Regions from separate parts of the Arthrobacter sp. zg-Y40 genome, predicted to be linked through region 3. Evidence: predicted binding sites of a transcription regulator. Region 3 holds the regulator's gene; each other region holds the start of a gene.
What was found. Region 3 encodes LexA, which represses DNA repair genes until DNA is damaged. Its sites were predicted from a motif close to TCGAACANNTGTTCGA; they were not measured.
Positions count from the first base shown of each region.

Region 1: the regulator LexA is predicted to act here: its motif matches at 1,866-1,881, upstream of LJ754_RS08080 (DUF6504 family protein).
Region 2: the regulator LexA is predicted to act here: its motif matches at 1,990-2,005, upstream of LJ754_RS07885 (LexA family protein).

Region 1 is NZ_JAJFZS010000008.1:143,177-146,448, reverse strand. Features, by position in the region: gene LJ754_RS08085 (DNA polymerase III subunit alpha) at 1-1,394, opposite strand, end outside; gene LJ754_RS08080 (DUF6504 family protein) at 1,413-1,724, opposite strand; gene LJ754_RS08075 (hypothetical protein) at 2,063-2,647, shown strand; gene LJ754_RS08070 (MDR family MFS transporter) at 2,644-3,272, opposite strand, start outside.
Region 2 is NZ_JAJFZS010000008.1:109,036-112,307, forward strand. Features, by position in the region: gene LJ754_RS07875 (hypothetical protein) at 1-77, opposite strand, end outside; gene LJ754_RS07880 (Y-family DNA polymerase) at 226-1,551, opposite strand; gene LJ754_RS07885 (LexA family protein) at 1,544-1,963, opposite strand; gene LJ754_RS07890 (hypothetical protein) at 2,117-2,296, shown strand; gene LJ754_RS07895 (TM2 domain-containing protein) at 2,286-2,915, opposite strand; gene LJ754_RS07900 (NAD-dependent epimerase/dehydratase family protein) at 3,064-3,272, opposite strand, start outside.
Region 3 is NZ_JAJFZS010000015.1:35,800-39,071, reverse strand. Features, by position in the region: gene LJ754_RS15480 (ATP-dependent DNA helicase) at 1-700, shown strand, start outside; gene lexA (transcriptional repressor LexA) at 818-1,609, opposite strand; gene LJ754_RS15470 (LysM peptidoglycan-binding domain-containing protein) at 2,028-2,414, shown strand; gene LJ754_RS15465 (histidinol-phosphate transaminase) at 2,479-3,272, shown strand, end outside.

The DNA.
Region 1 (3,272 bases), on a different contig from region 3:
ATGCTCATCAGCGTGACCCGTTCGGAGCCGAAGCGTTCGAAGATGCGGTGGTACACATTGTGCCGCTCGGCGCTTTCGACGTCGATGTCGATGTCCGGCAGCGTGGAGCGGTCCCGGGAGAGGAAGCGTTCAAAGATCAGGTCGTGGTCCAGCGGGTTGACGTGACTGACTCCCAGCAGATAGTTCACCAGCGAGGAGGCGCCCGAGCCGCGGGCCGCGGCGCGTACCCCCATTCCCGTGATCATGGCCGAAACTTCGGCGACCGTGAGGAAGTATGAGGCGAAGCCGAGCCGTTCAATGATGCCCAGTTCGTGTTCGAGCCGGTTGCGCATCTGGACCTCGGCGATGGAGTCCTGCACGCGCAGCCGGCGGGTGATCCCCGCTTCGCAGCGTTGGCGCAGTTCCGTCATGGGTTCGGCGTTGATGCCGATCACCGACGCTTCCGGAACCACTGGCTGTTTCCAGCCCATGTCGGCCACCGGGTCAATCCGGCAGTCATCGGCGAGCGCCGCAGTGTCAGCCAGCATCCGTGCCGCTCCCCCGGAGCCGTAGCCCGCTTCCGAGCTGATCTCCCGGGCAAGTGCCGTCATCTGGCGTGTGCCCTTGAGCCAGCCCTGCCCGTTGGGCTGCAGGTCAGGGAGCCGGGACAGCGAGGTCAGCGAGCGCGCGGCGTCGAGCACGTCAGCGGTGGCGGCGCCGTCCTCATCCACGTACCGCACGGCGTTGGTGAGGATGGCGGGTACGCGCATCTCATCGGCCAGCCGGAACATCCGCACCGCGTGGGCGAGGCTGAGGTTCTCCCCCGGCGGGGCCAGGTGCGTCACCACCTCGACGGCGAGCGCCCCCGCAGGGATCAGCGAGCGCCAGCGGGCGAAGAGGGTACGCGCCACGGCATAGCTGCGGCTGCGCATGGCAACGCCGACGTCGGACTGCGGGCCTACCAGCACAGTCAGCACCGGCTGCCCGGCCTCCCCTATGGGAGTTCCGTCTTCTGCCAGTGTTCCCCGGGCATGGGCGGCCAGTTGCTCCATGGTGACGCCTACGGGTTTGCCGGTGCGTGCCCGGGAAGCCGAGGTGCCGGCGTGGGCTGCGGAGATCAGCCGGCACAGGGCACGGTAGCCGGCGCCGCCGTTGGATCCGCGGGCCAGGAGAACCACCCGGCCCGTGACGGTGTGGTGTTCGTCCAGGACGGCGAGGTCCACTCCCACAATGGGGTCGATTCCTGCCTCCATGCAGGCGCGCAGATGCTTGACGGTGCCGTACAACCCGTCCCTGTCGGTGCAGGCGAGGGCATCGGCGCCGTCGGCAGCAGCGGCAGCGGCCATCTCCTCGGGCCAGGACACTCCGTAGTGGGCGCTGAAGGCAGTGGCTGCGTGCAGGTGGATAAAGCTCATGGGGTTGGTGCTGTCCCCTCAGGCACTGGGTCTCAGTGCGTCATGGATCCGTATCAGGCGCCAGCGGTCGGTGTTCACGTGGTGCGAGAGGTCCAGGGTGCGCAGCTCGGAGTGTTCACTGACACGGGCCTGAACCCGCCAGATCTCGGTATCCACCAGTCCGGCGCCGTGGCCGCGTTCGGCCCGGGTTTCCTCTTCCCACCAGTTGCGGCGTTCATACCAGCGCACCGGATCAGCGCCCACCTTGTAGGTGTGCCCGCCCCACACCAGCCGCAGGGGCTTGCCCGCGGGCGAGCACACCACCTCTATTGCTTCGCTGAAGACACCCATTCAGCTTCCCTCCCCGCCCGGCACGTGCATACCGCACGCCGCCATCCCCGCTGGTTTTTACTGGCTGCACTGGTTGCCGGCGGCAGTTTCCCTGTTGGTTTCCTTGGTGGTTTCCCTGTTGGTTAACAGCCGGCAACTAATTCGAACATATATTCGAACAGCGTCATCTTCAGTGTACGACCAGCGGCGGACAATAGGCACCACGAGGTGCCGGATCCGGTATTTTGGTCCCCGCTAACAGACCGTTCATCCACACCCGGGCAAGGGGTTACGGGCTAAACACGCCCGCCTGGTGCACACTGGTTCCAGATTCCCGTCCCCAACCGATGGAGCCAACCATGGACCCTGCCACGCACACCGGCATGCCGCCCGCCGGACAGCCTCCCCTCCATGACCCGCAGGCCTCCCAGCAACAGACGCAGCAACAGGCGCAGCAGCAACCCGGTCCGCCGCCGGGGTACGCCGGGGCCTACCAGAACCCGTATAACGGTGCCCCAATGCAGGGAAACCCGTACCCCGGGGCGTCCATGGCTGGAAACCCGTACCCGGGGGCACCAACGGCTGGAAACCCGTACCAGCAATTCCCCCAAGCACCCCGGGAGCGCTTCGGCGGCGGGGCAATCGCCGGCATCGTCATCGTTACCCTCGGCTGGGCCCTGGCCTTGATGCCCCTCATTGTCTGGGCCGGCAGTATGGGCGACTACGCCTATGGTTCCGGCTGGGGCGGCCTTGTTGACCTCATTGCCATCCTCGGCATCCTCACCCTGGTCGCATCCGTAGGCGGTTTTATTGCAGCGCTCCAGAACGGCAGAAAGAAGCTCGCGGCACGGCTGTACATCATTCCCTCCCTGGTGTGGCAGGGCGCCGTGCTGGCACTGATCCTGTGGCTCTTGTACATGCTGTTCACTTACGGCATTTCCTAGGCCTCTTCCTTCGCCTCCACCCGCACTGTTGTGGACAGCGGAATCTCCTTGATGAACAGGCACAGCACCAGGGCTGCCGCCACAATGGGCACGCTCAGCAGGAAGATGGGCGGCAGCGCGTGCCCAAACGCGGCGGCGATAAAGTCCTGCGCCGGTGCGGGCAGGCTGCGCAGCATGGCCGGGCTGAGCGAGTTGATGTCTCCGCCCGCGGCGGCCCCTGCCCCGGGCGGCGCCGCCGCCATTTCGTTGCCCAGCCGGTGGATGAAGATGGAGCCAAACAGTGCAATGCCGAACGAGGCACCGATCTGCCGGAAATAGTTCGCCCCGGAGATCGCTGCCCCCATGTCCCTGCCCGGCACGCTGTTCTGCACAATCAGCACCAGGTTCTGCATCAGCATCCCGATCCCCATGCCCATCACCAGCATCCCCAGGGCCGTGAACCCGTACGGCGTCGTATCCGAGATCCGGGACAGCAGGACCAGTCCGGCAATGATCACGGCACAGCCGGCCACCGGATAGACCTTGTACCGTCCCGTGCGCGAGATCAGCTGGCCGGTGCCGATGGAGGTGAGCAGCAGCCCGCCCATCATGGGCAGCATCATCAGGCCCGACTGGGTGGCGGTGG
Region 2 (3,272 bases), on a different contig from region 3:
TCCCGCTTCCGTATACCGACCAGGCACAGTACAACGAGAACCGGGCCGATGACGGCGCCGGGCCAGAAAACATCCATGCGAACCCCCCGGGATGGCTATGCGACAAGAGACTACGAGACAGGTGATTGCGGGACAGACAATTGCAGGATAGAGCGTAAACCGGCGGGGGAGCGTGCGTCAGCGGCGGAAAACTACCTGTTGCTGCCTGCGATTCCGGGTATCCGCTCATAGTGCCCGAACCACCGGCAGTTCGCTCCACTCGGTGGTGTACCGCGGGGAGGAGTACTTGCGGGACATGGTCCACTCGGGTTTCGCCGTCGCCATCCCGGCCAGGCCCAGGCCGATGCTCGCAGCCCCGTATTTGTCCGTAACCCGGCCCAGCAGGTCACCCAGATTGCGGCGCTCCTGGTCGGAGACGAACTCATCGAACAGCGGCTGTGCCCCGGCGGCCTCGAGCCCGCTGAGCATCACGCCGGCCTTGGTGTAGGAGACGCCTTCAATGACCTGGGTCTCCAGGGCACCTACCGCCGCCCGACTCAGGATCACCGGGTCCGCCGTCGGCGCCGGCAGCCGCACGGTGGCCGAGGGGAACGACGACGCGCGCTCGCTGAAGTGGGACGTGCCCGCATACGCGGTGAGCACGCTGGCCTGCTGGCCTTCCCGTGCCAGCCGGGCTGCGGCCTGCTGGGCGTAGATGCTCATAACCTGCCGCATCTCGGTATGTGTGGTGACGGGAGTGGAGAAGCTGCGGGAATAGATCAGCTGTTTGCGGTCGGCGCGCTCGTCGTCGAGCGGAATGCAGGAGGTGCCGTTGAGCTCCAGCACCGTGCGCTGCAGGATGACCGAGAACTTCCGCCGGATCATCGCCGGGTCCGCCGCCCGCAGATCCGCCACGGACTCGATGCCCAGCGCCGCCAGCCGGGTCCCCAGCCGCGATCCCACACCCCACAGCCCGGTCACCGGCACCCGGGACATGATGGTGTCCACCACCGCAGGGTCCATGGTGTCCAGGTTGCAGACCCCCTGCAGGTGCCGGTTCTGCTTGGCGATCCGGTTGGCGAACTTCGCCAGGGTCTTGGTGCTGCCGATGCCTACGCAGACGGGCAGGCCGGTGTGCCGGGCGACGGCGGTGCGGATGGTCGCGCCCTGGGCGTTGAGTTCGGCCGGGGTGCCGGCCAGGCCCAGGAAGGACTCGTCAATGGAGTAGACCTCCTGCCACAGCGCATAGCGGCCCAGCAGTTCCATCACCCGTGAGCTGAGGTCTCCGTACAGCTCGTAGTTGCTGGAGCGCTGGATCAGGCCCACCTGCTGGGCGGACTCGGCTAGCTTGAACCACGGGGTGCCGGTCTTGATGCCCAGTGCCTTCGCCTCATCCGAGCGGGCCACTACGCAGCCGTCGTTGTTGGACAGCACCACCACGGGCACTCCGGCCAGCTTCGGATCGAAGGCGCGCTCGCAGGAAACATAGAAGCTGTTGACGTCCACCAGGGCAATCCGGGTGCCGGAGCTGGCAGGAGTTGGCCGGCCCTCCGCGGCTGGTAGATCAGACATGGTGCAGGCACCGGGTCACAACGCCCCACACCGAAAGCTCCGACGGCTCCGACACTTCAATATCGGGGTAACCCGGCGTTTCGGCCCGCAGGAGGATTTTGTTCCCGTCCAGCAGGAGGCGCCGCACGGCCAGTTCTCCGTTGACCACGGCCACCACGACGGCGCCGTCCCGCGGAGTGAGCGAGCGGTCCACGATCAATTCGTCGCCGTTGCAGATGCCGGTGCCGGCCATGGAGTCGCCCTCGACCCGCACCACATAGGTGGAGGTGGGATCGCGGATCAGGTGCCGGTTGAGGTCAATGCGGCCGTCGAAGTAGTCACGGGCCGGGCTCGGAAAGCCGGAGGCAGCGGCAGCGTCGGCCTCCGGCGGCGGGGCTGTCCTGCGGGAACGGTCTGCTGAAAACACCGCCATGCCTGCGCCCCTCTGAGGTGATCAACTAGAACAAACTTTCGAATCCCAGCCTAGCACCGCAGGAAGCCGCAATACCTACGGCCGAAGGGCAGGTGACGCATCCGACGGGCCGCGCGTCAGAAGAGGCGCCGGAGCCGCTATACGATTTAAGCCATGATCATTGAGCTGCAGATCCCGAAAAAGCTGGGACGGGAACTGGAGGAACTGGCCGAGGAACAGGGGGTTCCGGTGGAAACGCTCGTGGTCAACGGAGCGCGCCTGCTGCTGGAACACCGGTACCGCCGCAATATGCAGCCCGAGGTGCCCCAGCAGCAGCTCCCGCCTACTCCTTAAGCGGTACGCCCTTGGCATCCGTGCGGAACGACGCGGCATTGCAGAGGATCATGATGCCCTCGATGAAGCCCCACAGGCTGCCGAATCCGAAGGTGACGAGGGTTACGGCGATCTGCGCTACGCCAAGCCCGGTGTGGCCCAGGTAGAAACGGTGGATGCCCAGGCTGCCCAGGAAAATGCCCAGCAGGCCGGCCACCAGGCGTGACTTCCGCTCGTCGTAGCCCTGGGGGTACTGGCCCTGCGGGTACTGCTGTGCCTGCGGGTACTGTCCCTGGGGATACTGCTGCCCCTGCGGGTACTGTCCCTGGGGATACTGTTGGGCCTGCGGGTACTGGCCCTGCGGGTACTGTGCCTGCCCGTACTGTGCCTGCGGGTACTGGCCCTGCGGGTAGCTTGAAGCCTGCCCGAACTGGTCCTGCCCGTTGCCCTGCTGGGCGTACGGCGGGTACTGCTGGGCGCTGGGCTCTCCGGCCGGGGCGGGAGTGGACTGCTGTCCGGATGCCTGGGGCTGCTGAGCCGGCTCCGGGGCACTCTGCGGGTAGCTGTACTGCCCGTCCGCTGCCGGTGCCCCCGTCTCGGCTCCCTGATCGTTACCGGGATACTGCTTATTTTCCGACATGCTGCCCTTTCAAAAAGTTCCCCCCAGACCTGTCCGAAGGATGACTGGAATCTTCCGTCACGGCACCGGGTCCGGTGCTGTGACGATGGTCGCACTCTAACAGCCCGCTGCGGCGGAAACGGGGCGCCACACGCGCCGAACCCCGCTGTTACTCGAGCGCCCAGGCAGCCAAGCGGTCGCTGAGTTCCATCCAGCCGGGGTCCGGTTCCTGTTCCCGGGGGCGGGCGTCGTACCAGCGGACAATTTCGCGGGCCCCCTTGGAGAAGGGAATCTCCGCCCGGTAGCCGGGCACCAGGGACTTGATCTTGCTGTTGTCGAAGACGGCCGAGTGGCTCTTGTCTCCCAGCAGTCCGGGTC
Region 3 (3,272 bases):
CCTGGGCAGCGGTGCCCCGAAATGGAACGGCACCGACGTCGGCAGTCCCTTTGACTACCCCCGGCAGGGTGTCCTCTACGTAGCCAAGGACCTGCCTAAACCGGGGCGGGGGACATCCCCGGAGCAACTGGACGAGATTGAGGCGCTGATCAAGGCCTCCGGCGGCGGCGCACTGGGTCTGTTCTCTTCCCGGCGTGCAGCCGAGGAAGCGGCTGATGCCCTGCGCACACGGGTGGACTTCCCGATCCTGTGCCAGGGCGAGTCCACCATGTCCGCATTGGTACAGCAGTTCGCCGATGACGACGCGACCTGCCTCTTCGGAACCATGTCCCTGTGGCAAGGCGTGGATGTCCCTGGTGCCTCGTGCCGGCTGGTCATCATGGACCGGATTCCGTTCCCGCGTCCCGATGATCCGCTGATGACGGCCCGCACCCGTGCGGTGGCCAAGGCAGGCGGCAACGGCTTTATGAGTGTTTCGGCAACCCACGCCGCCGTCCGGCTGGCGCAGGGCGCTGGCCGGCTGATCCGGGCCTCCGGCGATAAGGGGGTGGTGGCCGTCCTGGACTCCCGGCTCGCCACCGCCCGGTACGGCAGCTTCCTGAGGGCTGCCCTGCCCCCGTTCTGGTCCACCACGGACCGCGGCGTGGTGCTGCAGGCCCTTGAACGCCTTTCAGCTCAGCCCGCAGGCACCCGGACCTAGGCCGGGCCCCGTCCAGGGGGAAGCGCGAGGCAGGAACGCAGCAGCGCCGTCGGCAGGGAGCCGGCGGCGCTGTATTTAGTGGTGCTGTTTATTGGTGCTGTTTTGCTGCGTGCAGCCCTAGAGAGAACGCATGACCGATACGACCTTGCCCATGATGGTGGCTTCGTCGCCGAGGATGGGCTCATAGCGGGTGTTCTGCGGCAGCAGCCAGGTGTGGCCGTTGCGCTGGCGGAAGGTCTTGACCGTCGCTTCGTCCTCCAGCAGGGCGGCAACAATATCGCCGTTCTCTGCCGTGGGCTGGCGCCGCACCACCACCCAGTCTCCGTCGCAAATGGCAGCGTCCACCATCGAGTCGCCGGACACGCGGAGCATAAACAGGTCGCCGTGGCCAACAAGCTGGCGCGGCAGGGGAATGACTTCCTCCACCTGCTGATCCGCCAGGATGGGCCCGCCGGCCGCAATGCGTCCCACGAGCGGAACCATGGCCGTGTCGATCGCGGTGGTGAGGTCGGAGACATGTGAGCTGCCGGCGCCGGATGCTGCCCCCGCAGTGGACCCTGAGCCGGTTTCCGCCGCTGAACCGTCCGGCGAACCGGATGCGCTGCGGCGGGTTGAAGGCGCGTCGCGAAGCAGCAGGGGGACCAGGATTTCCATGGCCCGGGGCCGTTTGGGATCCCGGCGGATGTACCCCAGCTTTTCCAGCTGGCTCAGCTGGTGGGTAACGCTCGAGAGGCTGGCCAGACCGACGATGTCTCCGATTTCCCGCATAGAGGGCGGGTAGCCGTTGGTACTGACCGAGCGCTGGATGGTCTCGAGGATCTTAGTCTGCCGGGCGGTGAGGCCCTTGGTGCGCACTGCCGGAGCGGGCGCGGCAGGGGCGGGGGTGCTGCCATTGGTAACACGGGCCACGTCGGCTTCCCTTCACGGTAGGCCCGCGGATGCGGACCCGATGGCTTCTTCTTTATGTGCCGGCCGTGCCTGCGGTGCTGGCCGTACCGTTTTGTCGCTTTTCCCGGTTTCCCGGTTTTCTCAGTTTTGTCAGTGCCGGGTGATTAGTTGGTATCACCGCTTTCCCGACAGGTTCAACGTTAAGGGAGCGCGGCAAGTTTTTCAAACATATATTCGAGCGAGTCTCGACAATGTTCGTAGATAAGTGCTAGAAATGTTCGAGTACAACTTAGAACGTATGTTCGAGTATGGTCCTGTGACACCTCGCAGGATCCACCAGATGTTCGAATGCAGTTTCTAAGCCCCGCGCAATACCCGGTCCTGCCGGGGATTGTCCGGACGGCGCGGGAGCTGCTCATCGGACCGGAAAGGTATTGACATGTCAGTACACGTACTTCCCAACGCTTCGGTGCGTCCCAGTGCCCCGGCCGGCGCCTCCGCTGCCGCGCGCAGCCAGGCACCGCTGCGCCTCACCCGCCGCGGACGGCTCGTCCTGGTGGGCGCACCCCTGATGTTCTCCACCGCTGCACTTCTGGTCTTTGCGGGTTTCTTCACCGCCCCTGCCATGGCCACCGGGAACTCACCGGAAACTACACGCACCCTGCAGGTATCCGTTTCCACCGGCGACTCACTGTGGTCCCTCGCCACCGAATACGCACCGGAGCGGGATCCCCGGGACGTCGTTGCGGACATCGTGGAACTGAACAACCTGGAAAACGCCACGGTCCCGGCCGGCCGGCAGCTCTACATCCCCGTCGCCTCCTAGCCCGGAACTTCATGCCGGGACACCGGATTCCGCGCCGGGTGCCGCAGCGCCTTAAGCTGTACGGGTGAGTGAACAGCTGGAAAACCTGAACCGACTTCCCCTGCGGGAAGACCTCCGCGGCCTGAGCCCGTACGGAGCTCCGCAGCTGGATGTGCCGATCCTGCTGAACGTCAATGAAAACACCCACGGGCTGCCCCGGCATGTAAGGGAAGCGATCGTTACCGAGGTCCAGGCGGCAGTTGCCGGACTGAACCGGTACCCGGACCGCGAGTTCACCCAGCTGCGGGAAAACCTGGCGAACTATCTCGGCCACGGTCTCACCGCCGAAAACATCTGGGCTGGCAACGGCTCCAACGAAGTCCTGCAGCACATCATGCAGGCCTTCGGGGGCCCCGGCCGGAAGGCCATGAGCTTCCCGCCCACCTACTCCATGTACCCGCTGCTCGCCAGCGGCACGGGAACCGCCTATGTCACCGGCACAAGGGAAGCCGACTTCACCCTGGACCCGCAGTCCGTGGCGGAGCAGGTCCGGGCACAGGCACCTACCATCATCATTCTCTGCACCCCGAACAACCCCACCGGCACCGCCCTGGGACTGGACGCCATCGAGGCGGCCTACGATGCCGGCGCCGCCTCCAACGCAGTTGTCGTGGTGGACGAGGCCTACGCGGAGTTCTCCCACACGGAAACCCCCAGCGCCCTGCAGCTGCTGCCCGGACGCGAGCGGCTGATCGTCTCCCGGACCATGTCCAAGGCTTTCGCCCTGGCCGGGGCCCGGATCGGCTACCTGGCCGCGGCGCCGCAGATCGCCGACGCCCTGCGCCTGGTCCGGCTGCCGTACCACCTCTCCGCCATTAC